3 regions of the Priestia aryabhattai genome follow, and region 2 is predicted to be linked to each of the others. Evidence: riboswitches for the same ligand, from Rfam matches in the RefSeq annotation. Region 2 holds a riboswitch; each other region holds the start of a gene.

Region 1 (10,734 bases), on a different contig from region 2:
CATGGTTCTTCGGCGTTTTTTTTGCAATAAAGATGATTGTTTAGGGAAATTAAGAACGACGAGAGCGACGAGTAGAACGACGAGAACGGCGAGTAGAACGACGAGAGCGACGAGTAGAACGACGAGAGCGACGAGTAGAACGACGAGAGCGACGAGTAGAACGACGAGAGCGGCGAGTAGAGCGACGAGAACGGCGGGTAGAACGACGAGAGCGGCGAGTAGAACGACGAGAGCGGCGAGTAGAACGACGAGAGCGGCGAGTAGAACGGCGAGAACCGCGAGTAGAACGGCGAGAGCCGCGAGTAGAACGACGAGAACCGCGAGTAGAACGGCGACTACTGCGGCCAGTGCTACGAGAAGAGCGACGCCGTCTTGTTAGTGGGCCGGCAGTTGGCTCTTGAAACATAAAAGATTTTAGTTCTGTACATTCTAGAGCTTCAGCAGCCTCTTTAATTTTTTCAGCTGTAATATGCAATACAAAAACCTCCTTTTCAATTGGACTAGGTCTTGCATTAATAGAATACGCGCTGATGCTTGTCCTTGATATAAGTCAAAAGTGGAGTTTGCGGAAATAGTTGATGTGATGGGGTATCATGGAGAATTTGCCCTTCATATACTTTAATAATTGAAGAAAGGTGGTCGAGTAATGAAGCAAAAAGAAATTCCTCAATACGCTCTGTTTGTGAATGTAAAAGATTTAAAGGAAATGCAAAGAGATATTTGGTCAGAAGAAGCGTTTCAGGCAACGATGAAGTTTAATAAAAAACGTTACGATATTGATTTGTTGCTAAGAGGCTCCCATATTCGGAAGATGAAGAAAAAGTCATATTATATTGAATTTTATTCTCCAAAAATATTTCAGCGTGCCAAAGAAATACACTTGAATGCTGAATACAAAGATCCATCGCTTATGCGCAACAAATTGTCCCTCGATTTTTTCTCCTCCTTAGACGTTTTATCTCCTCACTCTCAGTTTGTCACTCTTAAGATTAATGGGAAAAATGAAGGGATATATCTTCAGCTCGAATCGGTAGATGAACTATTTTTGAAAAAAAGAAATTTAGCGGATGGATCCATATTTTATGCAGTGGACGGAGATGCTAATTTTTCTTTGATGAGCGACTTGGATAAAAAGCCGAAAACGACTTTGTTATCTGGATATGAAGATAAAGCAGTAAAACAAGGGGATGAGGAAAAATTAGAAAAGTTTATCTTTAATCTTAATACATGGACAAATACAGAATTCGAACAGAATATTGATAAGTATCTGAACGTCGACTGTTACTTATCTTGGTTAGTTGGCATTATTTGTATGCAGAATTACGATGGTTTTGTCCATAACTATGCTCTCTATCTAAATCATGAAAGCGGGCGATTTGAACTGATTCCGTGGGATTATGATGCAACTTGGGGAAGAGATGTAAATGGAAAAGTAATGGAGGGGGACTACGTCCGTGCACAAGGATTTAACACGCTTACAGCTCGCTTATTGGCAGTAGATAGCATTAAAAAACATTACATTCAAAAAATGAACAATGTTCTAAATAATCAATTTACAATAGAACATATGAAACCAATCATTTATCAACTGCATGAGTATATCACTCCTTATGTATTAAAAGATCCTTACGTAAAAGATAACATGGAGCAATTTTATAAAGAACCCGACTTTATGCTGTCTTTTATAAAAGAACGAACAGCGTATATTAAAAATAACCTTTTGACTCTTTAAATATGGATAGATTTATAGGCAACAGTGGATTTTGTTAATAATAGGCAAATGAAGGAAATCAATAGCTGTACATGATACGTATATATACAGTATGAATGACCAATAAGGATAACTAATAAGGAGGAAAAACAATGAGTAACTATTACTATGACCAAGAACAAGGGCAAAATCAAAATCCACGTCAAAAATCAAGCCAAAAATCAAGCCAAAAGCGCAGCCGAAATGTACAAATGCCTGATAAAGGCTATTCTTCTCACTTTAAACCCCTAAAAGGAAGAGTGGTGACCGTTTATCGTGGAGGACCTGAATCTAAAACAGGTTATTTGGTTGACGTGCAATCAGATTATTTAATCTTAGCGGTAGAAAGCAATAATAACAATAATAACAATAATGGTGAAAATAACAATCAAAACAATCAAAACAACCAAAACAACCAAAACAACCAAAATAATAATCAACAAGAATATACCCTTGTATATTATCACTTAGCTCATGTAAAAAGCATTACTGAAGATACTATGTCAAATTCGGCGCAAACATTTACAGGAATTAGCACAGAATTAGAATTATATCGAGGAAAAACTTTTGCTGGAACTTTATCATTGATGAAAACTAAATATGTGCAGGTTAACCAAGGTGGACCTGAGAAAAAAGCAGGTCAGCTTCTTGATGTCTTAGGTTCATTTGAATCTGCTTATATAGTATTACTCACAGAGGATGACGGTGTTATCTATATTAACACTGAACACGTTAAGAGTGTAAGTGAATATCAAAATAATGATGGGAATCAAAATAACAATGGGAATCAAAATAATCAATCTGCAAATGAACTCTTCTTGAGCCAAGAACCAGAATATATGAAATCTAAGAATTTTAACGATCTGTTTGCACACCTTTCTCATAAATGGGTATCTATCAACGGTGGAGGACCTGAAGCCGTAGAGGGCGTGTTAGTACAAAGTCGAAACGGTACATTTACACTTGTTCAGAATAATCAAGTATTACGCTTACAGCCAAGACACGTTAAAACCATTTGTGTAGGAGCAAAAGGAGCTTTTAAGCAAAACGACAACAATCAAAATAACGAGCAAACAGAAGAAAATGGAGAGACTGAATCTGCAAAGTCTAAAGAAGAACGTACAGGAAGCCGCACGGGAGGACGTACAGGAGGACGCCGTACAGGAGGAGGTCGCACAGACGATCGCTCTCGAGGACGCCGTACAGGTTCACGCTCTTCAGTACCAGGCGAGAAAGTTATTAAAACGAAAAATTATCGTTGGAAAGCATGATGAAATGGAACATAAAAGGTGCTTATAAAGCACCTTTTCTATCATATAGGAAAAAGGAGGAGAATGAGTATGAGTATGAATCATTATATCAATAAAATTGTGGAATTGGATATTTCAGGTAAAACGACGTTTGTTGGCAGACTTATTGATCTTGGATTAGATATTATGGTTTTGTATAATGGACATGATTATTTGTATATTCCTCTTTTACACATGCATCGTTTGCGAGAAGTATCAGAAGAAGACTATACGGTTTTACGTGAAATAGAAGAGAACTTAATAGAAGAAAGTCAGCGGATTTCCTATCGTAATATTTTACAGCAGGCAAAAGGAAAATTTATTGAAATTTATGTAACAGGAGGAAAGTCATTGCATGGTTATATTACAAGCGTGCTGAATGATTATCTTGTGTTTTATTCTCCAGTGTATAAAAATGTATTTGTTTCTCTGCATCATTTAAAATGGCTTACCCCTTACAGTAACGAGTTAACCCCTTATTCTTTAAGTGACAAAGAGCTCCCAGTAAGGCCTGCCTCTGCACCTTTTGTCAGAAACTTTGAAGAGCAGCTTAAAAAATATGAAAATCAATTGGTTGTATTAGACTTAGGAGATCAATCAGAAAAAATTGGCGTACTTAAAGAAGTTTCTAATAATATTGTTGAATTAATTACGGCAAATGGAGAAAGTATGTATTGGAAGTTAGCTCATGTAAAATCTGTGCACTTGCCTTAGAAAAAGAGACCTCGCTGTCGTCTCTTTTTTTATGCGCTTATCAGGACAAGTGCATCGAATAAACAAATGAGATAATTTAAATTTTTTAGAAAATTATGTTGACAATAAAGAAAATCTTTATTAAAGTTATTAACAACAAACGTTAACCAACAACAATTATATAGAACTCTTATCAAGAGTGGCGGAGGGACTGGCCCTGCGATGCCCGGCAACCATCAAATGAGACATTCATTTGAACGGTGCTAATTCCTGTGGAACATCAGTATTGTTCTAACAGATGAGAGAAATCGTGTATAAACGAACACTCTTCCATCTGTGAAGAGTGTTTTTTATTTTGAGTTAAGGAGAGAAATAGATGAAAATTGAAACTTTATTAGTTCGTTCAGGAGTAGGCCGTGACCCTTCAACAGGTTCTATTACAACACCCATTTACCAAGCATCAACATTTGCTCATCCTGCTTTAGGGCAAAGTACAGGATTTGACTATGCACGTACGGCAAACCCTACTCGTACAGCATTGGAAGAAGCAATTGCAGCTTTAGAAAAAGGAGAAGTAGGAGTAGCATTCGCTTCAGGAATGGCGGGTGTAATGGCAGTTTTAGCGCTATTTAAAAACGGAGATCATTTAATTGTATCAGAGGACTTATACGGAGGAACGTACCGAGTACTAAATGAAATCTTTTCAGAGCAAGGAATTACTGTTTCGTACGTCAACACAGCCCATCTCGATCAAGTAAAAGATGCGCTTCGTCCCAATACGAAAGCTTTATTTATTGAAACACCTACAAATCCAATGATGCACGTGACTGATTTGCCAGAAGCTATTGCATTAGCTAAACAGCATGATTTGCTTACTATTGTTGACAATACATTCATGTCACCTTACTATCAGCGTCCTTTAGAGCTTGGAGCAGATATTGTGATACATAGTGCGAGCAAATACATTGGTGGTCATAATGATGTAGTTGCTGGTCTTGTAGTGGCTCGATGTAGTAGCTTAGGAGAGAAAATTCGTTTTTATCAAAATGCAGCTGGGGCAATCTTAGGTCCACAAGATAGCTGGTTGTTATTGCGCGGTGTTAAGACGCTAGCGCTTCGTATGGAAAAACATAACGAAAACGCACTGAAAATTGCAAATTGGCTTACTACCCATGATCTCGTAGAAAAAGTGTATTACCCTGGTCTTGAAACACATCCAGGTTATGAAATCATGAAGAAACAAGCGACTGGATTTGGAGGCATGATTTCTTTTGCTGTCTCACGCCCTGACATCGTGTCCACGCTTTTGGAAAATGTCAAAGTTATTACGTTTGCAGAAAGCTTAGGAGGTGTGGAAAGTTTGATGACATTCCCAGCTCGTCAAACACACGCTGATATTCCCGAGGAAATTCGAAATCGTGTCGGAGTAACAAACTGTTTACTGCGATTATCAGTTGGAATTGAGCACGCAGATGATTTAATTAAAGATTTGAAGGAGGCATTTGATGCATACCAACAATAATAAACATAGATTTGGTACGAACTTAATTCATGCAAATACAGGAATTGACGGTCATTTTGGAGCGGTTAACGTACCTATTTATCAGGTGTCCACATTTAACCAAGAAGATGAGACGAACAACGGCCGCTATGACTATTCTCGTTCAGGAAACCCAACTCGTGAGGCTTTAGAAAACACCATTGCTCAGCTAGAAAATGGATACGCTGGGTTTGCTTTTTCATCAGGTATGGCTGCCATCTCATCGGTGTTATCTATTTTTGAATCAGGGGATGAAATTTTAGTTTCACATGATACGTACGGCGGGACATATCGTGTATTAACACGGTTATTTTCAAAGTTTGGTATTAAAACAACCTTTGTTGATACAACGAAGGTTGAGAAAGTAGAAGAAGCTATCACAAAAGATACGAAGGCTATTTATATCGAAAGCCCTTCAAATCCATTTTTACACGTAACGGATATTAAAGCAGTAGCAAGTTTGGCGAAGGAGCGCAATATCCTTACAATTGTGGATAACACGTTTTTAACACCTTATCTACAGCAGCCGATTGACCTTGGTGTAAATATTGTGATTCACAGTGCTACAAAATATATCAGCGGCCACAGTGACGTCATTGGTGGTTTAGTTGTGGTAAGCGATGAAAAGCTAGCAGAAGAAGTAAAGTTTGTACAAAATGCTTTTGGTGCTATTCTAGGACCACAAGATTGTTTTTTGCTTCTTAGAGGAATCAAGACACTAAAAGTTCGTTTAGATCAGCAGTTAAAAACAGCACTGCAGTTTGCGAAGTGGCTTGAAGAACAATCTTTAGTAAGCCGTGTATACTACCCAGGCTTAAAAAGTCATCCGGATCACAAACTGATTTCAGAACAAGCAAATGGATATGGAGCTATGATTTCTTTCCAAGTACAGGATGAAAAAGTAGCACGACATATTTTACAAGGAGTCAAATTGGCTTCAATTGGCGTTAGTCTAGGTGCAGTTGAATCAATCTTAACGCATCCTGCAACAATGTCTCATGCAAGTATCCCAAAAGAAGTACGTGATGAAAAAGGAATTACTGATTCCCTTCTTCGCCTTTCCGTAGGATTAGAGGAATTCGAGGATTTGAAGCAAGACTTTAACGCTGTTTTTCAAAACTTAGAAGAGAAAGCCTTAATTAAATAAAGAAAAGGACTTCCATCAAGGAGGTCCTTTTTTGTAGTTATATACAGCTATCTAAAAGGTTTGTGTATAGTGACGTAAGCGCAACTTTTTCATCAGAGGAAAGGCTGCTGTTTAGAATTCTTTTTATGCCAAGATGATATTTTATATGCGGTGTTTGTCGGACGCGCGGATGAGTCATTTCATCCTTTAAATCTTTCAGAATGGCTTCGTGAAGCTGATCTTCACTTGTCATGGATTGTTTGGAAGCGAACGAACGGTTCAACCATAGGGTTTGATAAGCTGCTAGTAAATGTTCAGAAGTCATTGTGCAAAGAGCTCCTTTAGATTAGTTTCTTCATTATAGTAACTTATAGTTTACCACAAGTATTAATACGTGTACGTAACTTTTACAGAAGCAGATACAGTCAAGGACTGAGCTTGAATAGGGGGAGAGGCTGCTAATAACTTAGGCGAGGAGCCAGATGACTGATAGACGGGGCCTTCTTCGATTAAAATAGGGATTTGGTTAATCGGAAGCTGTAGCGTATTAGCAATGGTAAAGGCCTTTTCTTTGGCATTTAATAAAGCTTTACTTATCGCTTCTTGTTCATATTTATCATCATTCGTAACGTGAAATTGAAGGTCTTGCGCTACATTGGCTCCGCTTGAAAAAGTAGCGTTATAGACATCGCCAGCTTGTTTTACATCTTGTACTCTTACTCTAAACAAGTGCTGTACTTCGTATCCTGTAAGAGTCGATTTTCCATCACTGTAATCATATTTAGGATTTATGGTAAAGGAAGCCGTCTCAATTTGCTGGTCATTGATTCCAAGGTTTTTCATCTCTTGCAGCAGAGTATTTGAAACAGCTGAATTTTCTTTTAAGGCTTCTTGAACATCTCGGTTCTCCGTGCGCGTTCCAATCGTCATGGAAATTTCATTTGGAATTGCTGCAGCTGTTCCTTCACCAATTACTTTAATTTCTCTATTTTGTGTATCTACGCGCAGTTGCTGTGTAGGTTCATAAGGGAAATAAGAATGTTGCATACAAAAAAACCTCCTTCACTGATCTTTAGTATGTATATGATAAGAAATGGAGATTAAAAACAAAAAAGATACACAAGTAAAAACTTGTGTACCTTTTTGTTTATTTCGATTCTTGCATTAAAATTTCTTTCATTTCAATAAATTGATTTTGAACATCGTTTGACGGTTTCTTTGTTATTAAACTTACGACGATGACAGCTAACAGACTTAAAAAGAACCCAGGAATCATTTCATAAAGAGCATCTTTTAAAGTTGGTACGTTCACCCAAATCAATACAGTGACAGCGCCTACAATCATACCTGCAAGTGCTCCCCATCGTGTCATACGCTTCCAATACAGACTCAGCAGAATAGCAGGACCAAAAGCAGAACCAAATCCAGCCCAAGCATAGCCGACCAATCCTAAAATGGTATCACTAGGTCTCAAAGACAGCACAATAGCGATAATTGCAACGCCTAAAACCGCAGTTCTCCCCACAGTCACAAGCTCTTTGTCAGAGGCTTGACGACGAAAAAATGTTTTGTAAAAGTCTTCTGTAACAGAGCTTGCTGTTACAAGTAGCTGAGAAGAAATGGTACTCATAATCGCAGCTAATAAAGCAGCATATAAAAACCCGGTAATTAAAGGGTTAAAAAGTATATCTGCAAATTTAATAAAAATAGTTTCAGGATCTGCTAGCTTCATACCCGTTTTTTCTACATATGCAATTCCAACAAGTCCTGTCAGCAACGCACCAATAATAGAAATAATCATCCAGCTCATTCCAATACGGCGTGCGGGTTTTAATTCCTTAACAGAAGAGATAGCCATAAAGCGAACGATAATATGAGGCTGTCCAAAATAGCCAAGTCCCCAGGCTAAGAAAGATATAATACCTAAAACCGTTGTACCCTTAAAGATGTCAAGGTATGTTGGATTAACTTCCTGGACAATATCCATTGTTGTGTTGACGCCTCCAACATCGGTGAAAGCCACAATGGGTACTAAAACTAAAGCAAGAAACATAATAACACCTTGAACAAAATCTGTTAAACTAACGGCTAAAAATCCACCGAAAAGAGTGTAGGCAATAACAACAGATGCTGTTACAAACAAGCCAATCTGATAATGTAAATCAAATGCTGATTCAAATAAGCGTCCGCCTGATACCATACCAGCTGAAGTGTAAAGAGTGAAGAAGATAAAGATAACGATCGCTGATACCGTTCGAAGAATTTTGGCATGGTCGCCAAATCGATTTTCAAAAAAGTCTGGAATTGTAATGGAGTCGTTCGCTACTTCCGTATAAGTGCGAAGACGCGGAGCGAGGATTAAATAATTTAAATAAGCACCTATAGACAATCCCACCGCTAGCCATACGCTAGAAAGGCCCGTTACATACATGGATCCAGGAAGCCCCATTAACATCCATCCACTCATATCGGAAGCACCAGCTGAAAGGGCGGTAACGGCTGGGCCTAGTCCGCGTCCTCCTAACATATAGCCAGCTACATCTTCAGTGGTTTTTGTATAGGCATACCATCCTATTCCGAGCATTCCCACAAAATAAATACCGAGTGAAATATAAACTCCAATATCCACAAAATCTCCCCTTTATGCATTTTTTATGCATGAGATAAGTAATACATCTCATGAAAACATCTTATGGTTTTTAAAACTAACAAACTTTTCTTATACTATCAACCCACAAAATCGTAAATTTTCTAAGTCTAAAATCCCCTAAACCTTTATACAAAAGAAATGAAATCGTTTTCAAAATAAAGTAAAATAAAAATATTCAGAAATTAATAGCGGGTTTTTTATGCAATATTTTATGCAGTAAGTAAAATAAAAAGAGCATTTTATAAAATGCTCTTTTGACATTCATGTATATTAGCGTGAATTTGGAAACACGCGTCGAACAACTTCCGAAAACTCGTCAAACAGTCCAGAAACGGGTTTGCCGGTTTGAAGCTTGTCTACATATCCGTTCATACGGTTTACAAAGTCAGGGTTTGTTGATACAAAAACTCGATGAACACTGCCGTCTGCTTTTCTTACTTCATGTGCAATCTTATGTTCCATATCTTTTGTAAGATTACCTTCTTTATTATCATCTAATACAGCTGCCACATAAGCGGTATGATCAGTTACGATTACATTAGCATCTTTTACGTTTTTTAATGCTACGATACGATCAGCTGCCACATCGGCTACTCTCATTCCACCAGACTGATTATATTGTTCTTTTTCGTTACGCTGTACGTCTTGCGTATCGTTTACGTCATTCATTTTCGTTTTATTGTTCCCATTTTCATATGTGACGTTGCGGACTGTATCATCATCAATGACGCCATCTTTACCTTGATCTGCTGTACTGCAGCCGAATAAAGAAAGAGTCGTCATACAGCCTACAACAAACAAAAACGATTTCTTCATGATAGTATCACTCCTTATAAGTTTTAACCTTTCTTATAATTTGTTAAAAACGTGTGAAGCATACATGAAAAATACAAAAAAGCCTATACTATCGAAAAAGGAGGAATATGTATGAGTGGAATCCAACAAAGCGTATTTGTGCTTCATACAAAAGAAGAAAACCATGAAGAAACAACAACATTTGCGTTAACTTCAGAAGAAGCTAAGCTATTATTTGAGACCTTGCAAAATAAACGAAAAGAAATTATCGACGCCCATATTGATAACATGTTGACGTAAGGAAGATAGATATCTTGCAAAAGGGATGGGCCATACATTAAGAATGGCCAAATATTTGCATTCTACATATAGGTATAGTATAATGTAAACGCAACCAAATTTAATAAATGTAAGTAATACTACGTTTTGACCATACACTCGAATTAGATTTAGTGAAAATTCACTTGTTATAAAAGAGATCTACTTCGCGTAGGTCTCTTTTATAATATGTGAATTTTTTATTTACGGTATAAATGTAAATATAGAGTAACATATTAAAATTTTTACATTCTTTGGAGGTTTTTTTACATGGCTACTACAGGTACAGTAAAATGGTTTAACAGTGAAAAAGGCTTCGGTTTTATCGAAGTACCAGGCGAAAATGACGTATTTGTTCATTTTTCAGCTATCCAATCTGAAGGTTTCAAAACATTAGAAGAAGGCCAAAAAGTTGAATTTGAAATCGTTGAAGGACAACGTGGACCTCAAGCGGAGAATGTTGTAAAATTATAATTCAACGCTAAATATGAAAGCTGCCGATAGGCAGCTTTTTTTGTACGAATTCGTTCGTTTATTTGTCTGATTAAAGAAATAGATTGAAATAGGGGAGAA
Region 2 (10,734 bases):
GGTCCTTATTCACTAAACGATCATATAAGATAACATCTGCTTGCTGAATTGCTTTCAACCCTTTTAATGTAATTAAATCTGGATCTCCTGGTCCTGCACCGACTAGATATACTTTCCCCATGAATGCCTTTCACCCTTCCATCATTTCCACGTCTCCGCAGTGCTCCCACATTTTAATTTGAATTAGAACAGCGGACAAAGTCCGCTGTCATTTAGATAAATTTTCGGTTAGCTAAATATTCAATAACAGTTTGTACACATTCTTCTACAGACTGTGTGCTTGTATTAATTGTTAATTCAGGGTTAGCCGGTGACTCATACGGAGAATCAATTCCTGTAAAATCACGGATTTCTCCACTTCTTGCTTTTTTGTAAAGGCCTTTTGGATCTCTTTTTTCACATTCTTCTAACGGACACTCCACGTATACTTCCAAAAATTCATTCCCCTCTAAGATCTCACGCACTTGAGCGCGATCCTCTTGGAATGGAGAAATAAATGCTGTTAGTACCACTTGACCGCTGTCTACAAATAGCTTAGAAACCTCACCGATACGGCGAATATTTTCTGTACGATCTTCAGCAGAAAACCCTAGATTCTTATTTAAGCCGAAACGAACATTGTCACCATCTAATACATAGTTGCGAATATTTTTATCAAAAAGCGCTTTTGCCACTGCGTTTGCTACGGTAGATTTACCTGAACCCGAAAGACCTGTAAACCATAATACAAAACTGTGATGATTATTTTGCTCGCGTCTTTCCTCTTTTGTAATTCCAGCATCATGCCACGTAATGTTTGTTGATTTGCTCACTTCAACCGCTCCTTATTTTGAAGATACTTTTTGTTTTGCTAATCCTTTAATTAACACTTCAATTACTTCTTTACGACTGAATGTGCTTGGTGGCACTTCTCCGTTACGAAGCATTTCACGTACCTTTGTTCCAGATAGAATCATATGATCTTCCTTGCTGTGAGGGCATGTTTTCGTTGATGCCATCGCTTCACACTTCTTGCAGTAGAAGCTGTGTTCAAAGAATAAAGGTGTAATTCCTAATTCATCTGCTGTAAAGTTACTGAAGATTTTTTGTGCATCATATGTTCCATAGTAGTCACCAACACCAGCGTGGTCACGGCCTACAATGAAATGCGTGCATCCAAAGTTTTTTCGAACCATTGCATGGAAAATAGCTTCTCTAGGTCCAGCATAGCGCATCGCAGCAGGGAAAACTGCTAAAGCTACACGATCGCTAGGATAATAGTTCTCTAAAAGTACTTCATAACTTTCCATACGGATATCTGCTGGGATGTCGTCTGACTTTGTTTCTCCTACAAGAGGATTTAAGAACAGGCCGTCTACAATTTCTAATGCCGTTTTTTGAATATATTCGTGCGCACGGTGAACAGGATTACGAGTTTGGAATCCAACAACCGTTTTCCAACCGCGTTCTTCAAATGCTGCTCTTGTTTCAGTTGGATCTAGGTAATACTTTTCAAAACGCGTTTTAGGTGTACGTTCTACAAGTACGATTGGACCTGCTACGTATACATTTGGGCGTTCCATCATTTTTTTCACGCCAGGATGAGCAAGTTCTGCTGTGCGGTACACGTTTTCTGCTTCCTTTTCTTTATTTGGCGTATATACTTCAGAAACTTCTAAAACACCATACGTTACGCCGTTTTGAACAAGTTTTACTTTGTCGCCAATGTTTAATTCTTTAGCTTGCTCTTCTGTTACAGGAAGAGTGATAGGAATACTCCATACTGTTCCATCTGCTAGACGCATATTTTCAACAACTGATTGATAATCTTTTTCTCCTAAAAACCCTGTAATTGGGCTGTAAGCACCAATTCCAATTAGTTCTAAGTCACTTAGAGCCATGTTATCTACTTCGATTTCTTTTGTTAGTGAAGTGTAGTCATATGTTGGTTGATATAAATTAATTAATTCTCCACCGTGTGCTTGAATTGTTGTCATTTTGTAAAATCCTCCTTAAATAATTAACACAATATAATAAAAAGCACTTGAATTAAGCAGTCATTTTTTCTTTTTCCGACTGCAAGCTTGCTCTTTTTCTTCTAGTCGTTCTAGCTAAGCTTAGAATACCTGCTGTGGCAATACATCCGCTAGCTAGCACCATAAATGAATATAAGTCGCTTTCAAGTACTAATTTCACAAGAACATATGAGATTACGAGTGAAAATACAGGCGATACCACCCAAACCTTCAACATTTGAATAACCACTTCGCGCTGTTCTTTCGTAAATCCCGTTTTCGCTGCGCCTATTCCAATAATAGAAGACGTAGTAACCTGTGTAAGAGGTACTGGTAAACCAAACAATGAAGCGACTGTGACAAGAGAAGCACCAGTACCTGAGATAATACACCCTTCTCCTACAGAATAGCGAGTAATTTTTTTTCCGTTTGTTTCAATAACTCGGCCGCCTAGTAAAAGAGCTCCGAGCGCGACCGCCAACCCTCCTGATACAACACCCGTTTTAGCATCCATTAATCCAGCTCCTACTAGAGGACCGACAGCATTTGCCACGTTGTTCATTCCAGCTGAGAAAGCTTCAAAGAATCCCGTCACTATAACTAAAATCGTTAAAACTCTTTTCCACTTTCCCTCTGCTTCTTTTTTATGCGCTCTGCGCTTTATCACTTTTCCAATCAAAAAAGCAATCACAAATGAAACTAGCGGAACAATAATCCAAAAAGACATGACAACTAAAAGTTTTTCCACATACAAAGATTGATAAGCTACTCCTACTCCAACAACTGAGCCAACTGTTACTTCACTTGTTGATAGAGGGATACCAATCAAATTCGCGAAAAAGAGTGACAGCGTTGCAGCAGCCAGAATGATAATAACTAACTCTACTGACAGTAATTTTTCAGGTATGATACCTGAACTGATGGTTTTCACCACCTCACCGCCTCCGGTAATGGCTCCAAGCACAATACCTATAGCACAGATGAACAGGGCCACTCTTCGCTTTTTAATCGCACCGGAGCCGTATGAAACGCCCATAGCAGCTGCTGCACCGCTTGCCCCAATATTCATTGCAAAAAAAAGTGCAATGATAAAGGCAACATATAAAAGCATCATTTATTCAGCTCTTTCGTATTTAAGATTCGTGTAATCCGCACTCAACTTTTTGCGTACCTGCCCATCTTCCTGAACGTAAATCGTCTACATTGTAGGCAGGTGCGGTACAAGGCTCACAGCCGATACTTGGGTAGCCTTGATCATGAAGTTTGTTATATGGCAAATCATGCTTATACACATAGCGCCAAATTTCCTTCCAAGACCAATGAATTAACGGACAAACTTTAACTTTCTTGAATTTCTCATCTTTATTAAAATAATTCGTGTTGGCACGAGACTCAGACTGCTCGCGTCTCAAACCAGAAATCCACGCATCATAAGGAGCAAGAGATTCTCTTAATGGGATGATTTTTCGAATTTGACAGCATAGGTTAGGCTGACTCTTCCAAAGCTCATCTCCATGTTTTTCAGCTTGTTCTGCAAGAGTTAAATCCGGTTTTTTCATATGAATACGTAAATCAGGGAAGCGTTCTTTAATTGCATCAATCACTTCATATGTTTCTTTAAAATGAACGCCTGTATCTAAAAAGACAATTTCAGCATCTTTTTTCACTTTTGAAATTAAATCAATTAACACGATTCCTTCGATCCCAAAGCTTGATGCATAGATAATTGAATCTCCGTAGGTATCATACGCCCACTGCAATGCTGAAAGGGCTCCTTTTGTTTCATCTTCACTGTCGAACTCTGGAAATGTATCGCTCCAGTTTTCGTACGTATATAAATCTGCCATTTTCTTCACTCCAATTCTTAGTTATCCGCGTTATCCAATAAAAAAAGACGGTTTTACCCACTAGAATTGGATAAAACCGCCTCTAGTGTGTCTAGTCAGCGAAACTATTTAATTCTTACTTTGCTTCGACGTGTTCAAAGATTTGTTTTAAGTCGGGGTTACAGTCATTGGTGTCCCTCCTTAAATTATTGCTTGCGCTATATCAAAATAAAAAGTCTTCCATATTGAAAGACTGGGTAGGCAATAAATTTTCACCTTATCTTTCAAAATGATACACACTTTGCTGGAATTAGCACCTTGCTAAGCAGGTTGCCGGGGTTCAGCGGGCCAGATCCCTCCACCACTCTTGATAAGCATTTTTTAAAAATTTTAGCATATTTAGAATATTTGTCAACATTAAAAATCATATATCCGATAAGAAAACTATACTTTAAATTCACAGAAATATCTATACTTTTATTTAAAACAACATATGTAAATTTAACCCAAATGTGAACATATCAGTTTATGAAACGCTTTCTTTTTTCTCCAACTTTTTATATTCTCTTGCTAAATAAAACACAAAATAAATCTCTCTATAAAATTAATAAGGGATTTGTAAGCTTTACGGATAATTCACCCCCATTAGCACACATTACAGATAACACTGACAGATAGGAGCTGTATAAGATGGAGAGACCACCCTTTCAATTAGACGATACAATTAAAAATAACGTGCGAACATATTTACAGCAGATTTCAACTGAAGCCTCTAATTTAATTAAACATTTAGACACGAGTGATCATTGTATCCTATGTGATTTTGAGGAGATGAGAAGGTTATTTCAAGATGTTCAAGCTACGGCCGCCTCTTATTACTTGCGTCATTACTTATCGCCTTATACATTTGAATATGCTGCTCTGTCCTTAGCTATTCATAACCTTTCTGAGAAACGTCACGGCGCTTTAATTGTCATTGAACGGGAACAAAATGTAGACCCTCTTATTCAAAAAGGAATGCCTATTCAAGCTCCTGTCAGCGCTACGCTAGTTGAGACGCTGTTCTATCCAGGGACACCCTTACATGACGGAGCCGTCCTAATTAGAAACAATCAGCTTATTTCAGCTGCTAATGTTTTACCTCTCTCGTCTATTATTTCAAGGAACAAAAAATTAGGAACACGTCACCGTGCAGCCATTGGAATGTCGGAAAAATCGGATGCATTAATTTTAGTTGTATCTGAAGAAACAGGTAAAATTTCGTTTGCTCTTGATGGAAGCCTCTACCCTATTCACTCCAGCAAAAATATGATTTAAGAGCCCTTTCCTGATAAGCAGCCCTATCTTGACTTCTATATCCTTTCTCTTTAATATATTTCATAGTTTTTACATACTATAGATACGGGTGATGCATATGGCAATTTTAAAATTTGAACATGTAGGCGTTCAAGTAAAGGATATAGAAGAATCTATTGAGTTTTATACACAAAAAGTGGGATTAGAGCTCATCGAAACACTACCACATACCGATCCGTCTTTGAAACTAGCTTTTCTAGGTTTAGAAGGCAATGTAATCGTAGAGTTAATTCAAGGGTATAACTCAAGCTTACCTAACGAAGGTAAAGTTCATCATTTTGCGCTGGCAGTAGACGGAATTGAAGAGGAGTTTGAGCGTTTAAAATCAGCAGGCGTTTCATTTGTGGAAGAAAACATTGTAACTTTGCCAAATGGAGCAAGATACTTATTTTTCTATGGTCCAGACAAAGAATGGATTGAATATTACGAAGTAAAAAGATAAAGATATCTTATACCTTCAATGAAAAATGGTCATACTGTGGCTATGACTAATCACTGGAGGTTTTTTATGATGGAATGGCTATTATTTCGACTTTTTCGTCGTTCTATTTTAGTGCGGCTTCTTTTTATTATCGGCTGCCTTGTTCTACTTTTTGGCACGCTTATACATTTCCTAGAGCCGCAAACGTTTGGAAATGTGTTTGAAGGAATTTGGTGGGTTATTATTACAATCTCTACTATAGGGTACGGTGATTTCGCTCCAACCACTACGATTGGAAGATTAGCTGCAATTATTTTAGTCCTGATCGGAACGGGCTTCATTACTACTTATTTTGTCACGCTTTCTAAAATTGCTGTTTCCACTGAGAGCGCTTATTTAGAAGGAAATTTAAAATTCTATGGAAAAGACCACTTCATCGTTGTCGGGTGGAACGAGCGCGCCAAGCTAGTATTAGAATCTTATCGCGACGCATTTCATAAAGAAGAAATTGTTCTTATTGACGAATCTCTGACTAAAAACCCCATGATTTGTGATCGCGTTCATTTTATTAAAGGAAGTCCTTCTCACTATGAAGTATTAGAGCTTGCCAACGCTCGGTACGCAAAAAAAGTGCTGATTACAGCGGATCAGCATAAGGCAGAAGAATATGCAGATATGAACACTATTGTTACGCTAGTCGCTCTGCAAGGAGTGAACCCTTCTATTTACAGCATCGTTGAATTGTTAACAAAAAAGCATATTCAAAATGCGCAAAATTTGGGTGTAAATGAAATGATTAAAACAAACGAGTTAATCAGTCAGGTCATGTATGAACATATTTTTGTGAAGAAATTAGAGAGTTTAAAAAAAGAATAGTTCCTTCAATTACTGAAGCAGCGCCTCTTCTGCCTCTCTGATCAGCTCTTCTCCTAAACTGATATACTTTTCTCGAAATGAACCGTCTGCGTCTTGGGGTTCTGCAAATTGATTAAATGAAGCACTCACATTTCCATTGTGAACATTGTCATCTAGGCCAATTTGATATTTATGTGAAAGTAAAAATGGCGTACCAATCTGTACGGTTGTTCCTTTAGAATCCAGTTCCCCATTCGTAGCTGTAAACGGGATACGTAAAAACTGATAGCCGACTTCATCATCCATCTTATAGTCGAATGAACCATGGTCATAATCCCAATTTCCTCCGACGTTATACCCAAGCGGCTTAAGCGTTTTTTCTAATTCATAAAGTTTGAATAATGTCCCGTCTAATCTTGAAGATAATTCAATCATGTTATTCCTCCTCTGTTTTAACATGTCCTTTTTCCAGCATTTTATCCTTTATCTCAAAAGCAAAAAAGTTCACCTTCTAACAAGAAGGTGAACTTTTTATTTATTTCAAACGCTTTTCTAATTCTGCTTTTTTCTCTTCAAAACCAGGTTTCCCAAGAAGAGCAAACATATTTACTTTATATGCTTCTACTCCAGGCTGATCGAATGGATTTACTCCTAATAAATAGCCGCTGATTGCGCATGCTTTTTCGAAGAAATATACAACATATCCGAATGTATACTCATCTAACGCAGGAATGTTCACAACTAAGTTTGGAACGCCTCCATCTGTGTGCGCTAGCATTGTACCTTGGAACGCTTTTTTATTTACAAAGTCAACTGTTTCACCAGCTAAGTAATTTAATCCATCTAAGTCCGCTGCATCTTCTTCAATTGTTAGCTCATGACGAGAATCTTGAACTTGTACAATTGTTTCAAAAATATCGCGACGACCTTCTTGTACATATTGACCTAAAGAATGAAGATCCGTTGAGAAGTTAGCAGATGAAGGATAAATACCTTTTTGGTCTTTTCCTTCACTTTCACCAAATAACTGTTTCCACCACTCAGCAAAATATTGAAGAGCTGGCTCATAGTTAATCAGCATTTCAATTGTTTTTCCTTTATTATAAAGAACATTACGAGCTACAGCATATTGATAAGCTGGGTTCTCTTCTAGCTCTGATGATGAGAATGCTTCTTGAGCATCAGCTGCCCCTTTCATCATTTGTTCGATATCAAGACCTGCAGCAGCAATTGGTAATAAGCCAACCGCTGTTAATACTGAATAACGGCCGCCTACATCATCTGGAATAACAAATGTTTCATAGCCTTCTTCGTCCGCTAATGTTTTTAATGCGCCGCGTGCTTTATCTGTTGTTGCATAAATACGCTTGCGTGCTTCTTCTTTGCCGTATTTCTCTTCTAATAATTTACGGAAGATACGGAAAGCAATCGCCGGTTCTGTTGTTGTACCAGATTTTGAAATAACATTAATAGAGAAATCTTTATCTTGTAAAACATCCATTAAGTCTTTCATGTATGTTGAGCTGATGTTGTTACCAGCAAAAATAACTTGCGGAGTTTTACGCTGTTCTTTTGATAATGTGTTATAGAATGAATGCTGAAGCATTTCAATAGCAGCACGAGCACCTAAGTAAGATCCTCCAATACCGATAACAATTAATACATCTGAGTCAGATTTAATTTTTTCTGCACTTTTTTGAATGCGTGCAAATTCTTCTTTGTCATACTCCGTAGGAAGGTCTACCCATCCTAAAAAGTCGTTCCCAGCACCTGTTTTCTCATGAATTGAATGGTGAGCTACTTTCACGGCATCACGTAAGTATGTAAGTTCATGTTCACCAAAAAATGATAACGCGTTTGAATAATCAAAACGAACATGTGTCATAGTCTGTTCCTCCATTAAAATATCTTTATTTTTCACTTTATCGAAACTGTTAGCTGAATTCAAGTGAATCCACTTACAATTTGACACAATCATTATAGTTTGTTGAAACTGCAATCATTGTATGTACCCTTTTATTTAACGATAAATTCAGTTATGAAGTCAACTAATGTTCTTTGATTACAGAACGTAATGCATGCACCATTACGCAAATAATAAGCAAATAAAAAACGACTAAAGAGTGGTCTTCAATCGTTTTTTATTTGCTTATCGGGTGGTGCAATATAGTTCATTTCACCTATCTTTACATATTGTCTCGGTTTATAAGAGGCTTTTAACAGAGAAGAGTCTATTGATATGGAATTTTCAGCTTGGTTTTTAGAAGTGATTAGCATCCTGTTTTCTTCTTTCATTTCCAAGTGATTATTCAGCACAAATCCGCTCATACATAATGCGGTAAAAATGAGAAAACTGATGGCTATTTGTTTTCTATACATTTCCATCACCTCACTCTTAGAGTGACAATTTTGAATGATTTTTATACGCCTAAAAAAATTTTTTTATGTTTTTTTTATGGATTTTGTGACGAGTTTCTATTTATTTAATAAGGTTTGAAAAATCCGCTGATACTAAGAAATAGCATGGATGCATGCATAATTAAATTATTATATAATCGGTTACAGAATTGAATATCACAAGGAGGTTTGTCTTTTGTCCTGGTTGCACTTGGTGATTTTATCGCCTTTTTTATTAGCCTTTGTTGTCCCGCTTCTGTATAGGAAATTCCAGCGTATTCATACAGGGTGGTTCGTTCTACCTCTTCCGCTTGTGTTGTTCATTTATTTCACACAATATATTAGTGGTGTTTCTAAGGGGGAAACATATCTACATTCGATGAAATGGATACCTAGTCTTGGCATTAACTTTGATGCTTATGTGGATGGACTTGGTCTTCTATTTTCTCTATTAATCACCGGAATTGGGACACTTGTTATTCTTTACTCCATTTATTATCTTTCTAAGACAAAAGAAGCACTGCATTCGTTTTATGTCTATTTGCTTCTTTTTATGGGTTCTATGCTAGGAGTTGTATTATCAGACAATTTAATGAACCTTTACAGCTTTTGGGAATTAACAAGCCTTTCATCTTTTTTATTGATTGGTTATTGGTACAAACGAGAGAAATCTCAATACGGAGCCTTAAAATCTATGCTCATTACCGTATTCGGAGGACTTTCCCTATTAGCAGGAATTGTGCTTTTATACGTTATGACAGGTACTTTCAGCATACGCGAAATTATCTCAAACGTAGATGTAGTCACATCAAGTCATCTATTCATTCCAGCTCTAGTCCTCATTTTATTAGGGGCCTTTACAAAATCTGCTCAGTTTCCTTTTCATATTTGGCTGCCAGATGCAATGGAAGCTCCAACCCCAGTCAGTGCATACCTTCATTCAGCTACAATGGTAAAAGCGGGAATTTATCTTTTAGCAAGACTCAGCCCTGTTTTTGCTATAAGCGCCACTTGGTTTTTTGTTATTTCAATCGTAGGACTAATTACACTGTTTTGGGGCTCGTTTTCAGCAGTAAAACAACAAGACTTGAAAGGGATTTTAGCTTTTTCAACAATTAGTCAGCTTGGGATGATTATGTCACTTATAGGAGTAGGTAGCGCAGCTATTCACTATGATTTTTTAGACGATAATATCTACTTAGTGGCTCTTACTGCAGCGGTTTTCCATTTGATTAACCACGCTACCTTCAAAGGCAGTTTGTTTATGGTAGTAGGCATCGTCGATCATGAAACAGGCACGCGTGACATTAGAAAGTTAGGCGGGTTAATGAGCTTCATGCCTGTAACATTTACCATGGCTATCATCGGCGGATTTTCAATGGCAGGTCTTCCTCCCTTTAACGGATTTTTAAGTAAAGAGATGTTTTTTACAGGCATGGTAAACGTGACAAAAATGGATATGTATAGCATGCAGACGTGGGGAATTTTGCTGCCTATCACCGCTTGGGTGGGAAGTATTTTCACTTTCGTCTATAGTATGATTCTTGTCTTTAAAACCTTTACAGGCAAATACCAGCCCGAAAAGTTGGAGAAGAAGCCGCATGAAGCACCAGTAGGCATGCTTATTTCACCTGTTATTTTAGCATCACTGGTTGTTATTTTTGGCTTTGCTCCTAATTTATTAGAATCAATCCTTATTGAGCCAACAATGGCGTCTATCGCACCTAGCCTGCTAGCTGAAGGTAAAGAATATCAAGTGCATATTAAATTTTGGCACGGATTTACGCCAGAATTATTTATGACGCTAGGGGTCATCACATTTGGTATTTTGTTATTTATGACGCTTCAAAAGTGGTCAAAAATTTATACACGATTTCCTTCTTCT
Region 3 (10,734 bases), on a different contig from region 2:
CTTACTGCGTAAACACCTAATGCGTAAATAATAACTAACGCAAGCAGCACCATTGTGGTCGTACCATCGTCAAAAATGGCCAGTAGCCAGCCGTACGTAACCGCTAAACTCGATAGAAGGGTAAACGCATATACTTGCAGCACGGACTGTGATAGAAAAAAACTAGAAATTAAGCATAAATGCTGAATAAGAATCGCCATACCTAATAATTCTTTTACACCATTATCACCAACAAACGAGTAATAAATGAGTAGCGTAAGATTTAATAGTACCGCCGAAAGCACATATAAAATTGAATATTTTTGTTTGACTGCCACATATAAAAAGGCAATATACAGAAGCGTTTCATAGCCAATGAAAACCAGGGCATTAGGCGAATTACTTTCAATAAGAAAAGGAACTAGTACGCCTCCCACCGCGCTAATAATACCTAACGCCTGCGAACGATAAAAGACTGTCGCGATAATCCCCAGGATAATCCAACTCACATTTAGTATAAAAGCAAGCGTTGGTCCCGCTAAATGATACAGGCTATGCATCGCAAACGTCGTTAACATGAGAATAGGAATAGCTCCTCCTACAAGTACTTGCCCCAGCACCAACCTTCCCTTTTTAATTTGGAAATGACCTGTCACAGCAAAACCTATCGAAACAACAAAACCGAGAACAACTTTTGCTTTTTCATTCATTAACCCATAGTCAGAGGCTGCTTTAAATCCCCATAGCACGCCAATGATAAATACAAAAATAAAAATTCTTGGCAGCCATGTTTGAAAAAGGATTTTTTCCCAATCAACAGGTTCTTCTATCGTCTGTGAGCTTTTAGCTACTGTTTGAGCAGGACGTTTAGCGGTCTCCTGGCGCAGCTGAGAAGGAGCGTGAACTGCTTTTGGTCTAGGAGCATTCGTTTTATATACGAGCGACTTTAGCTTGGCTACGTCTTCTTCTAAACTGCTTATTTTTCGTTCAAGTTCTTCTATTCTTTCTCTTTCCATAGTTCCTCACCCTTTCTCTTTAAAGCATTTGTGATTTTTTTATATATAAATCTTACAATAACTAACTATTATACCATTAAAAGGAATAACTCTTAGAAGCATTCCATTTTTAGCAAAAAAAAATACAGCGCCCTTTTCAAAAGAAAAGTTCGTTGTATAGGATGTGCTGCATTTTTTATGTCACTTTCTCGCTGTATGTACTATGAAACCCCGCTTCGATGTGGGCTACTTGAAAACTGTGGTGACCAATTAAATATTTAACAATATCCACACGGTCAATTTTACCGGGCTTATTGTTCATTGCTTCTCGCACCATAGATTGAAATGTTTCTTTACAAAATTTCTTTTCATGAAGCAGAATCGTTTCACAATACTCTTCATGGTCTCCCTCTGAAATACGATAATAATGCATTTCTTTCACCCCTTTTTAGTGTTATACCTATTACATACCCCAAATATTGCTATTTTAACAAATTAATTTTATTATTCTTTCTTTTTCCACCTATATATTGTTTATAGGGCAACGTTCCGAAACTCATCGTTATAAATGCTAATTTGGAGCCGCTGAGAAAAACGTTCTTCTTCGATATATGTTTCAGGCATTAATCCAACTGGATATACCTTCGGGTTTTCGCCACTTCCTAATATGTATACATACATCTTTCCTTCGTTTGTATATCGAACCTTCGTCGAAATACCCCGTTGCCCTTGAAGAGGCGCATAAACAGCTCTTACGTTATCTCTTATTTCTTGTACAAATCCATGTAGTTCAATATCTGAATCATAATAATGGTTTGCTTCATACAAGCCGTAAATACGAGACTTATCGATATCACATAATATGTTCCAAAATTCAGATAAATCTGCATTGAACAATACGTGAATAAAATTTCGTGCAGCTTCTTGCTGTTCTTTTGTTAACTCTTTTGTTAGCACAAACTCTTCGTTTTTTAACATCTCAGTCACCTCCCTTATGTATGTAATACGACAAGAGATAAAAATAACCTCTTTTTTCAACTTATTAGCAAGCAATTTATTTTTCACATTAAAAATTGAAAAGCTATTTTGGCTAACGTATCAAAATAACTTTTCAATTACTGTAGAATAATCACGTAAAATACTCGATTTTCGCATTCGGAAAATATTGATCAATGTAATATTCCAATGTCTCTCTTAATTCTTGTTCTTCATCTTTCGCGTATACATACTTTCCAATTCCGTAACGCCCCCATTTGTAGCGGCGCTCTTCTTCATTCATCTCAAGCTTCGTTTTGGGATAGTTTTTTTCGATCACCCGTTTGGCTGGCTTGGTAAAGCGATGTTGAATCATTTCAAATGTAATATCATCTCTTGACTCCTCAGGTATAGAAGCATCAAGCTTTTCAAATAATTGACGATATCCCTCCTGCCATCCTTCATGAATATAAATAGGAGCAACAATAAAGCCAAGTGGATATCCAGCTTTTGCGACTTTATTAGCAGCTTCAATCCGATAATCAAGAGGAGATGTACCAGGTTCAAAGTTTTTAATAACATAATCGGCATTTATACTAAAGCGAAAGCGCGTGCGGCCATTATGCTTAGCATACAACAAATGATCCACGTGATGAAATTTAGTCACAAAGCGCAGTTGACCTAGTTCACTTTCCCCAAAATATTCAATAGCGCGCTTTAATGAATGCGTTAAATGATCAATTCCTACGATATCAGATGTACAAGCCGCTTCAAAACGCGTTATTTGAGGGGCTCTTTCCTGCATATATTGTTCTGCTTGATCTAATATTTCTTCAACATTCACGTATGTGCGAATATACGGTTTGCTTCCCATTGTTGTTTGCAAATAACAATAGTGACAGTGCCCCATACATCCTGTTGCAAACGGTATTGCATATTCCGCTGACGGTTTAGATGTATCAAATTTTAACGTTTTACGCACGCCAACCACTAAAGTCGATTTAGCGTTGCGGTATTTTTGTAAATCGTTTTTTCCCGGTATATTACGTACTTGATTATGAGAAGTTGTTTGACGAATCTCAATTCCCATCTTCTCAAACTTTTCTTTTAATTGAACACCAAGCGGATACTCCATTGCCCCTGGCTCAATGTATACTAACTGAGGTACAAAAGGTTTTATCATCATGTACACTTCCTTTTTTCTTATACTAATAGCGTTTGAAAAATAAAAAGACTATATCCTTGGTAATTATTTTTCAGACCAAAAAAGACTCTCCGTGTAGGAGAGCCTTGCGTCAATCATATTGTTCATAATCAAATATCTTGTTATACATTTTTTCGGCTTCTTCATACGTTGAATACACGGCATCATCTTCAGCTAACAAATGATAAGACTCATGTAAAAACAGCGCTTTTTCATCTTTATTTTCAGGATGTTCCACAATTTCAGCTTGATTAATATTAGCAACGTTTGCCGTATGAGGATTTCGGTAAATAACAAATACTTGATCTCCCACTTGATATTCTTTTTTCTCCACGATCATCATCCTTTTCTTCTTCCTTTACTCGTATGATGTCCGCTTTTGCTCATTTTATCCGGTAAAACCATGTGGTGAGACCCTCAAGAATTCATACACTTTCACGCTCAATAAATCGAAAAGGTAGCTCAACTTTCTGAGGCACCTTGTTTCCAACTAATGTAAAAAGCGTTTCGCCCATCTCCTTAAGAGGAAGTTCTATCGTTGTGATTTGTAAATAAGAAGAAAGTGGATGATTATCAAAACCAATGATAGCTAAATCGCCAGGAACTGAAATACCAGCTTGTTCGCACTGAGCTTTTATTCCGATAGCCACTTGATCGTTTGTGACTAAAAGCGCCTGAGGTCGATTTTTCATCTGCACCAATTTTTTTACCACTTTTTCACCATCTGTCACGTTCAAACAGTCTTGAAAAACCCATTCCGGCTGATAAGGCTGATTTATTCTTTTTACATATTCTTTGTATGCTTGTTGCCGCTGTTGACTATTTGTACCAGTCATTCTTCCAATACAATATCCAATATCCCTATATCCTTTTTCTTTTAAATACATAAGCGCCTGCTGAAAAGCTGCATAATGATCGACGTATACGGAGCGAATAGAACGATTCTGTACGTTTTCGCACACGGCTATCGGCCCGTACTGCTGATAATATTCAATTGTGCTCCAACTGCTTGCTCTAGAACAAATAATCACTCCATCAACTTGCTTTGTTTTTAGCATATGAAGCGCTTCTTCTTCTTTTTTTAAATCATAGTTCGTCTGACAAATAACAAGCTGATACTGCTTTTCTAACGCTTGAGAGGCCACTCCTTCTAAAAGCAGGCTGAAATACGGATGATTAATAAAGGGTAATACGACGGCAATCATATTCGTTTTTCCTTTTGATAAGTGAACCGCATTAATGTTTTGTTCATAATTAAGTTCTTGAATAACTTTTTCTACCAGCCGGCGCTTTTCTTCTTTTACATACGGATGATGATTTAGCACCCGGGATACAGTTGAAACAGATACACCAGCTTTTTTTGCGATATCTCGGATATTTGTCATGTTTTCACCTTTTTCTCTTGCGCTGAAACGCGTTTCATACTTTATTCTCATTATAAAGTGAAATAGCAATAAGCTAAACCCGTTACAATCGTGTTTTTATTCATTTACGTAAGGAGGTCATTTTATGGGTATTTTATTATTCATTTTATTATGCGGAATTGAGATTGGAGGAGCGGCTTATGCACTTAAACAAAATGAGACGCTTTGGAAGGAGTTAGACAAAGAAAAGCCAGCTGATTTTTTCAAACAGTAAAAAACCCTTAAAAAGAACATTCTTTTTAAGGGTTTGGCATTACGCAGCTTCTTTAGATGATTTTGATTTTTTATTTAACCGAGGAAAACCAATTACAATTGCAATGATACCGCAAACCGCTGTTAACATTGGATAGAATGTAAATGGAATAATCTCAATCGGTGACACTTTGGCAAATCCTGCTGCTAGAAGCATTTGTGCACCATAAGGGATAAGCCCTTGAACGCTGCATGAAAACAAGTCGAGCAGACTGGCTGATTTACGATTATCAATTGAATACTTATCAGAGATTTCTTTCGCTAACGGACCTGCCGTAATAATTGAAATCGTGTTATTAGCCGTTGCTAAATTTGTTAAACTTACTAATCCAGCGATACTGAATTCTCCGCCTTTTTTTGTTTGAATGCGCCGTGTTAATAAGTTCAATAAGAAATTAATACCGCCGTTATAGCGAATTAGCTCAACCATTCCGCCAATTAAAAGAGATAAAATAATTAATTCCGACATTCCGCCAATACCTTCTGTCACAGTTTTAGCAAGAGAAGAAAGCGTGTAGCTTCCGTCAGCTAATCCGATCACGCCGGCTAGTACAATGCCTCCGGTTAAAATGCTTAATACGTTTGCACCAAATATTGCCGCTGCTAGCACACCGATATAAGGCAAGATTTTAAACCAGCTAAAATCTTTAATTTCTACTGAAGACGTGTTGCCAAGCGTCATTACAAGCAATAAAATCACCGTAACGATCGCTGCAGGAAGTACAATAAAAAAGTTTACTTTTAATTTATCTGTCATATTTGTTTTTTGCGTACGAACTGCTGCAATGGTCGTATCAGAAATTACGGATAAATTATCTCCAAACATTGCACCACCAACAACGGCCGCAATTGCCAGTGTAATGGATACATGCGCTTGCTCACTGATTCCTACAGCGATAGGCCCTAACGCAGCGATTGTTCCCATTGACGTTCCCATCGAAATTGAAATGAATGCGCCAATAACAAAGATTCCGACTACCACTAAGCTTTGCGGAAGCACAGACAGAGCTAAGTTTACCGTTGAATCAACAGCTCCCATGCCTTTAGCGACTTCGGAAAAAGCACCTGCTAAAATGAAAATAAGCACCATAATAATGATATCAGGATGCCCTGCTCCTTTAGCAAAACGTTCAACTTTTACATTAAGTGAATCTTTGCGGTTCATAGCCAGCGCCACAATGGCTGCAATGATGATAGCTACTAATACCGGCAGCTTATAAAAATCTCCCGTTATAATTCCTGATCCGACAAACAGGACTAAAAAGACGCCCAGCGGTAACAGCGCCCAGCCGTTTCCTTTTTGTTGTTCCATTCTTAACACCTCTTGTTTACGTAATAAAAAAGACCTCTTCTTATTGATAAGAAGAGGTCTCTTATTTGTATCATAAGATTACCCTTCTCATCTTCCAAACGAAACATCGTCTGCTGGATTTAGCACCGCACTGCGTACAGCCAGTTGCCGAGACATCATAGGGCCAGTCCCTCCGTCTCTCTTGATAAGAAGTTTGTAGTTGTTTTAAAAATAGTCTTTCACTACTGTAATCTCTTTTTATTTAATTGTCAAATGCTATTTTAGAAAAATATATAGTGCGAAAATTCTCACATCAATTAGCTACGTCACGTTTCAAAAACGCTACCCATGCTACGCCCATAAAGAAGACAAAATGCGCTATTAAGATAAAGATTGAAAATGGAATTGTCATTCCGTCAAACATCGGCTTCATTCCGTCCATATACTGCACAAAGTCCGTGTTGGCAAATAATAAAAATTTCCCCCACCATAAATCTAGCTCCGATACTAATCGGGTTACAGCTTTCGCACCGATACTCACAACGATAGCTAAACTTGAAGCAAGCGCGCTATTTCTAAATAAAGACGACAGCATAAATGCGAACGTCATCATCATGAACGTTTCCATATACGCACTGTCATACGTAAGCGTAATATGTTTAAGCAGCTGCGCATCTCCTTCTAGACTGGTAAATCCAAAGAACAATGCTCCCCATACAAACGAAAAAAGTAAATAGCTCAGTAAATAATACAAGCTAATTAAAATGAGCGTTATGTACTTGGATGTTAAAATCGTTGAACGTCTAGCCGGGCGAATTAAAAGAAGCTTAATAGTACCTGCTTCAAACTCTTTTGAAACAATCGATCCCCCCACAGCAAGAGCGAAAAATTGAACAAGAATCAGCATACCTGAACTAAATGACAGGAAGTTCAAAATGTTTTCTTCTGTCCCTGCACTGTTTGCCACTTTCTTCATTAAAAGAGCCATACAAAGAGTTAAAATGCCAATTGTAATAAGCGTGATTTTTGTACTTCTTTTGTGAAACCATTTCATATGTTCATTTTGAATTAACTTAAGCATGGTGCTCTCCTTCCGTAACGGACATAAACGAATCTTCAAGCGTCTCATAAACAGGGGTAATTCGGTAGACTAAAATGTCGCTGTCCACTAATTTTCTATTCACAGCTGGAATTTGCTCTTTTACAATCGCTACATCGATAATATCTGATCTCATCGTCACTTCAAATTCTTGTGTTAAAAGATCCACTGCTTTTTGCGCGTCAGACACTTCAAATTCTACATACATTCCTTGATCTTGACGATTTGGAGATAGATCTTGAATTGCTTTTAACTCACCATCTTGAATAATACCAACGCGGTCACACAATGCTTCTACTTCTTTTAATAAGTGGCTCGCGATTAAGATTGAAATTCCTTCTTCTGTGCAAAGCGTTTGTAAATATGTACGAAATTCTCTCATTCCCGCTGGGTCTAGACCATTTGTTGGTTCGTCTAGTAAAAGCAATGCAGGCTTATGTAAAATAGCTTGAGCTACTCCTAAACGCTGTCTCATTCCAAGAGAATACGTCTTCACTTTTGCATGAATGCTGTTTTCAAGCTTTACTAAAGCAATCACTTCATCCAAACGTTCTGATGTGATCCCTTCATGCATATTAGCAAAGTGTTTTAAATTTTGATAGCCCGTCAGATAATCATAAAACTCAGGGTTTTCAATAATCGCTCCAATTGATTTCATAGCTGATGTAAACTGTTCTTTTAAAGGAAAGCCATTGACGGTAATCGTTCCCTTTGTTTCTTTAATCAGCCCTACTACCGTTCGAATTAGCGTTGTTTTACCAGAACCATTTGGACCAAGCAACCCAAAAATCTCACCGCGCTTAACGGATAAGGATACATCATGCAAAATGGTTTTCTTCCCAATTACTTTACTGACATGATCTACTTGTAGCACTGTTTCTGTCATCATGTACATCCTTTCTTTAATTAGCAATACGCCTTCTATTGTTTCTCTTTTTTATCTATTTGTCTACCATAACCTTATTTTTTGGTAAAGCACCCCATTCAAATCATTCGTATTATCCGCTTACATTTGATAAAATAAAACAAATATTAACTATCAGTTAGAGGAGGACTTTTACATAATGAACTTAACTGTATACCTTGCCGGGCAAATTCACGATAACTGGCGAGACGAAATTAAAAACCAAGCGGAGCAATTAAACCTTCCCCTTACGTTTGTTGGTCCGATGGCAGACCATGACCGCTCCGACAACATTGGAGAAGAAATTTTAGGAAAACAGCCTAACGCTGTTTTAAAAGATGAAGCTGCTTCCCAAATTAATAATTTACGTACGCAGGTGCTGCTGAAAAAATCTGATGTGGTCATTGCTTTATTTGGCGAAAAATACAAGCAGTGGAACAGCGCAATGGATGCTGCGACAGCCATTTCATTAGATAAACCGCTAATTTTGGTTCGCCCTGAAAAACTGCACCACCCGCTTAAAGAACTGTCAAACAAAGCGCAAGTTGTAGTCGAAACGCCGGAACAGGCTCTTCAAGCGCTTGCTTATATTTTTGAATAACAAATAAGAGCTGCCGGTTCTGGACAGCTCTTATTTACCATTTCTCCTCGAAGTTTCGTACTGAATATAGGGGGAATATTTTTTAGCCAGCTCTAAGGTTATCCTTTGGGCTTTTTTATTTCTGAGATCAAAACAAGCAAAGCTAAACTTAGATACTCACTTTTTTGATCCTGACGTTCCATAATCTTTAATTATTAATTTCACATCATAGTTAATCGGTACTTCACTAAACGTTTGATCCCAATTGTCTTTGACCCTCATCCATACCCTAGGCCTCTTAATTCTCAATTGATTTCCGAATCCGGCCACATCGACTTTATATTCTTTTTGCATTTTTTCTACTGTGTTTCTTACGAGATGCTTCACTTTTTTTTCTGAAGTTTTTTGCGCCTTCTGTAAAAATTGGTTTTTTAAAGGGTTTCCGGAGACCACCCAATTTTCAGACAGCCGTCCCTCTGATTCAATATGTACATCAAAAGAGATATTATTTCCTCTAACATGAGGTTCAATATGACTTTTCATAGATTCTATTTCATATACGATCAGCTGACTGGTCTTTTTATCAAAGGTTTTCACTAGCCCTCCTTTCCCTTTTCCTGTGATCCAAGTCAGACCATCTAGTTCTTCTTCATTCAAAAAACCAATCATTTTGTTTGTTTTCCCTTTAATTATGGCAGCACCAGCAAATTTGATTTCTCCATTTGCTGATAATACATTTTGCAACAGAAAACTAGACCCTGATTGAATCTTGCTCGCTAATTTAATAAGCGGCATAGGCGGTAAAATTCGTGTTGTTCGATATGTATTGTCTATCATTCCATACAGATGAAAAGCTGGGATCTCTCCTGCTGTTTTTGATTCTAATGTGTCGCTGGCTCTCCCTTTACTAATAAACACAAGACAACTAGGTCTAAAATCATTGTTACGAAGATTTTGATCCACTAATTGTTCTAAACTGTACGCCCGTGCAAGGGCCCCGCTGATAACCATCACTTTCATATGAGGACTGGTTAAAGGAGTGTCACTGCTCAAAGACAATTCACGAAGCATTTGGAAAGGAGAATCTCCTGTTCCAGACACATTTACGTAAGGTTTCGGTTGGGAACCTCCTTGTTTAGTGGCTGAACTTGCCACCTGGGGAGTGATCAGTTGGTAGGTTGAAGTAATTAGGTTCTTTTTGGGATACCCTTCTCCTTGCTCATCCAATTCTTTTTCAATTATGGACTCCTTAGCTTTATCAAATGCCATACCTACCCCTAAACTTTGCTCTTCAATTTCATGACTGCTCCAACAACTTGTTAGAGGCAAGAGCAAAAGAACAGAAAGCAAAACCATTAAGAACTGTACATGATTATACGTTTGTTTCATACTTTACTCCCTTTACTTTTGAAATGATGAGAAGAAGCAGCGGCAAAGCGCCAAATAAAACCAAGGCAACATTGCCAATCATATCTCCTAGTTTAAACACATCATTGATAGTTTTAGGAATCATGGAAATAAGATAAATAATGGGAAGTAAACCATACATAAATAGACGAATATCCTTCTGGAAAAGTTGTGATAGGCCTAAAGAAGCGCTATAGTGACCGATATTAAAGCAAGTAAACATCTGCATAATCCATACTACGAGCAACAAGGAATCAAATCGTTCAAAGATTAACCCAGTTAGCTCAAAACTTCGTATGAGATCAAGGGTTGGCCATGTTCTCGTGACGACTCCATCCACTGATAACGCTCCGATAACCATCACGACTGCAATGACATAAAGGCACAAAGGAATCATAACGCCAACCAGCACAGCTTTTACTGCTTTGTGCGGCTCTTTCATAAATGCCAGTATTAGCAGCATAATTTCAGGACCTGTGAATGCGAGAGCGGTTGTCTTTACCCCTTTCAGTACAGGGATGATGCCCTCCCCTAGTACCGGGCGCAGATTATCTATTTCAAATATTTTGATACTCATAAACGCTACTAACAAGAAAAGAATAACTGTGATAGGTAATATAATGT

Evidence for each region. A riboswitch is a leader RNA that binds a small molecule or an ion and turns the genes downstream of it on or off. The one in region 2 is predicted to bind S-adenosylmethionine.
Region 1: another riboswitch for S-adenosylmethionine. It lies ahead of M3225_RS16435 (trans-sulfuration enzyme family protein); the one in region 2 lies ahead of M3225_RS22845 (phosphoadenylyl-sulfate reductase).
Region 3: another riboswitch for S-adenosylmethionine. It lies ahead of M3225_RS20595 (Na+/H+ antiporter NhaC family protein); the one in region 2 lies ahead of M3225_RS22845 (phosphoadenylyl-sulfate reductase).

Annotation. Positions count from the first base shown of each region.
Region 1 covers NZ_JAMBOQ010000003.1:650,941-661,674, forward strand. The annotation lists gene M3225_RS16415 (CotG/ExsB N-terminal domain-containing protein) at 50-475, opposite strand; gene M3225_RS16420 (CotH kinase family protein) at 647-1,732, shown strand; gene M3225_RS16425 (spore coat protein) at 1,963-3,021, shown strand; gene M3225_RS16430 (hypothetical protein) at 3,091-3,753, shown strand; SAM riboswitch class I at 3,920-4,037, shown strand; gene M3225_RS16435 (trans-sulfuration enzyme family protein) at 4,109-5,254, shown strand; gene M3225_RS16440 (trans-sulfuration enzyme family protein) at 5,238-6,419, shown strand; gene M3225_RS16445 (hypothetical protein) at 6,457-6,723, opposite strand; gene M3225_RS16450 (SIMPL domain-containing protein) at 6,786-7,445, opposite strand; gene putP (sodium/proline symporter PutP) at 7,546-9,027, opposite strand; gene M3225_RS16460 (YhcN/YlaJ family sporulation lipoprotein) at 9,319-9,864, opposite strand; gene M3225_RS16465 (hypothetical protein) at 9,976-10,143, shown strand; gene M3225_RS16470 (cold-shock protein) at 10,432-10,635, shown strand.
Region 2 covers NZ_JAMBOQ010000005.1:352,127-362,860, reverse strand. The annotation lists gene cobA (uroporphyrinogen-III C-methyltransferase) at 1-121, opposite strand, end outside; gene cysC (adenylyl-sulfate kinase) at 213-812, opposite strand; gene sat (sulfate adenylyltransferase) at 825-1,976, opposite strand; gene M3225_RS22850 (inorganic phosphate transporter) at 2,029-3,108, opposite strand; gene M3225_RS22845 (phosphoadenylyl-sulfate reductase) at 3,128-3,841, opposite strand; SAM riboswitch class I at 4,095-4,197, opposite strand; gene cdaS (sporulation-specific diadenylate cyclase CdaS) at 4,511-5,137, shown strand; gene M3225_RS22835 (VOC family protein) at 5,235-5,618, shown strand; gene M3225_RS22830 (potassium channel family protein) at 5,685-6,473, shown strand; gene M3225_RS22825 (YugN-like family protein) at 6,483-6,887, opposite strand; gene M3225_RS22820 (glucose-6-phosphate isomerase) at 6,988-8,337, opposite strand; gene M3225_RS22815 (hypothetical protein) at 8,583-8,831, opposite strand; gene M3225_RS22810 (Na+/H+ antiporter subunit A) at 9,046-10,734, shown strand, end outside.
Region 3 covers NZ_JAMBOQ010000004.1:388,996-399,729, reverse strand. The annotation lists gene M3225_RS20625 (DUF2339 domain-containing protein) at 1-995, opposite strand, end outside; gene M3225_RS20620 (hypothetical protein) at 1,171-1,407, opposite strand; gene M3225_RS20615 (hypothetical protein) at 1,509-1,952, opposite strand; gene splB (spore photoproduct lyase) at 2,104-3,132, opposite strand; gene M3225_RS20605 (transcriptional regulator SplA domain-containing protein) at 3,245-3,493, opposite strand; gene M3225_RS20600 (LacI family DNA-binding transcriptional regulator) at 3,579-4,538, opposite strand; gene M3225_RS29670 (hypothetical protein) at 4,663-4,791, shown strand; gene M3225_RS20595 (Na+/H+ antiporter NhaC family protein) at 4,831-6,141, opposite strand; SAM riboswitch class I at 6,226-6,332, opposite strand; gene M3225_RS20590 (ABC transporter permease) at 6,434-7,201, opposite strand; gene M3225_RS20585 (ABC transporter ATP-binding protein) at 7,194-8,105, opposite strand; gene M3225_RS20580 (YtoQ family protein) at 8,284-8,724, shown strand; gene M3225_RS20575 (Ger(x)C family spore germination protein) at 8,881-10,092, opposite strand; gene M3225_RS20570 (spore germination protein) at 10,076-10,734, opposite strand, start outside.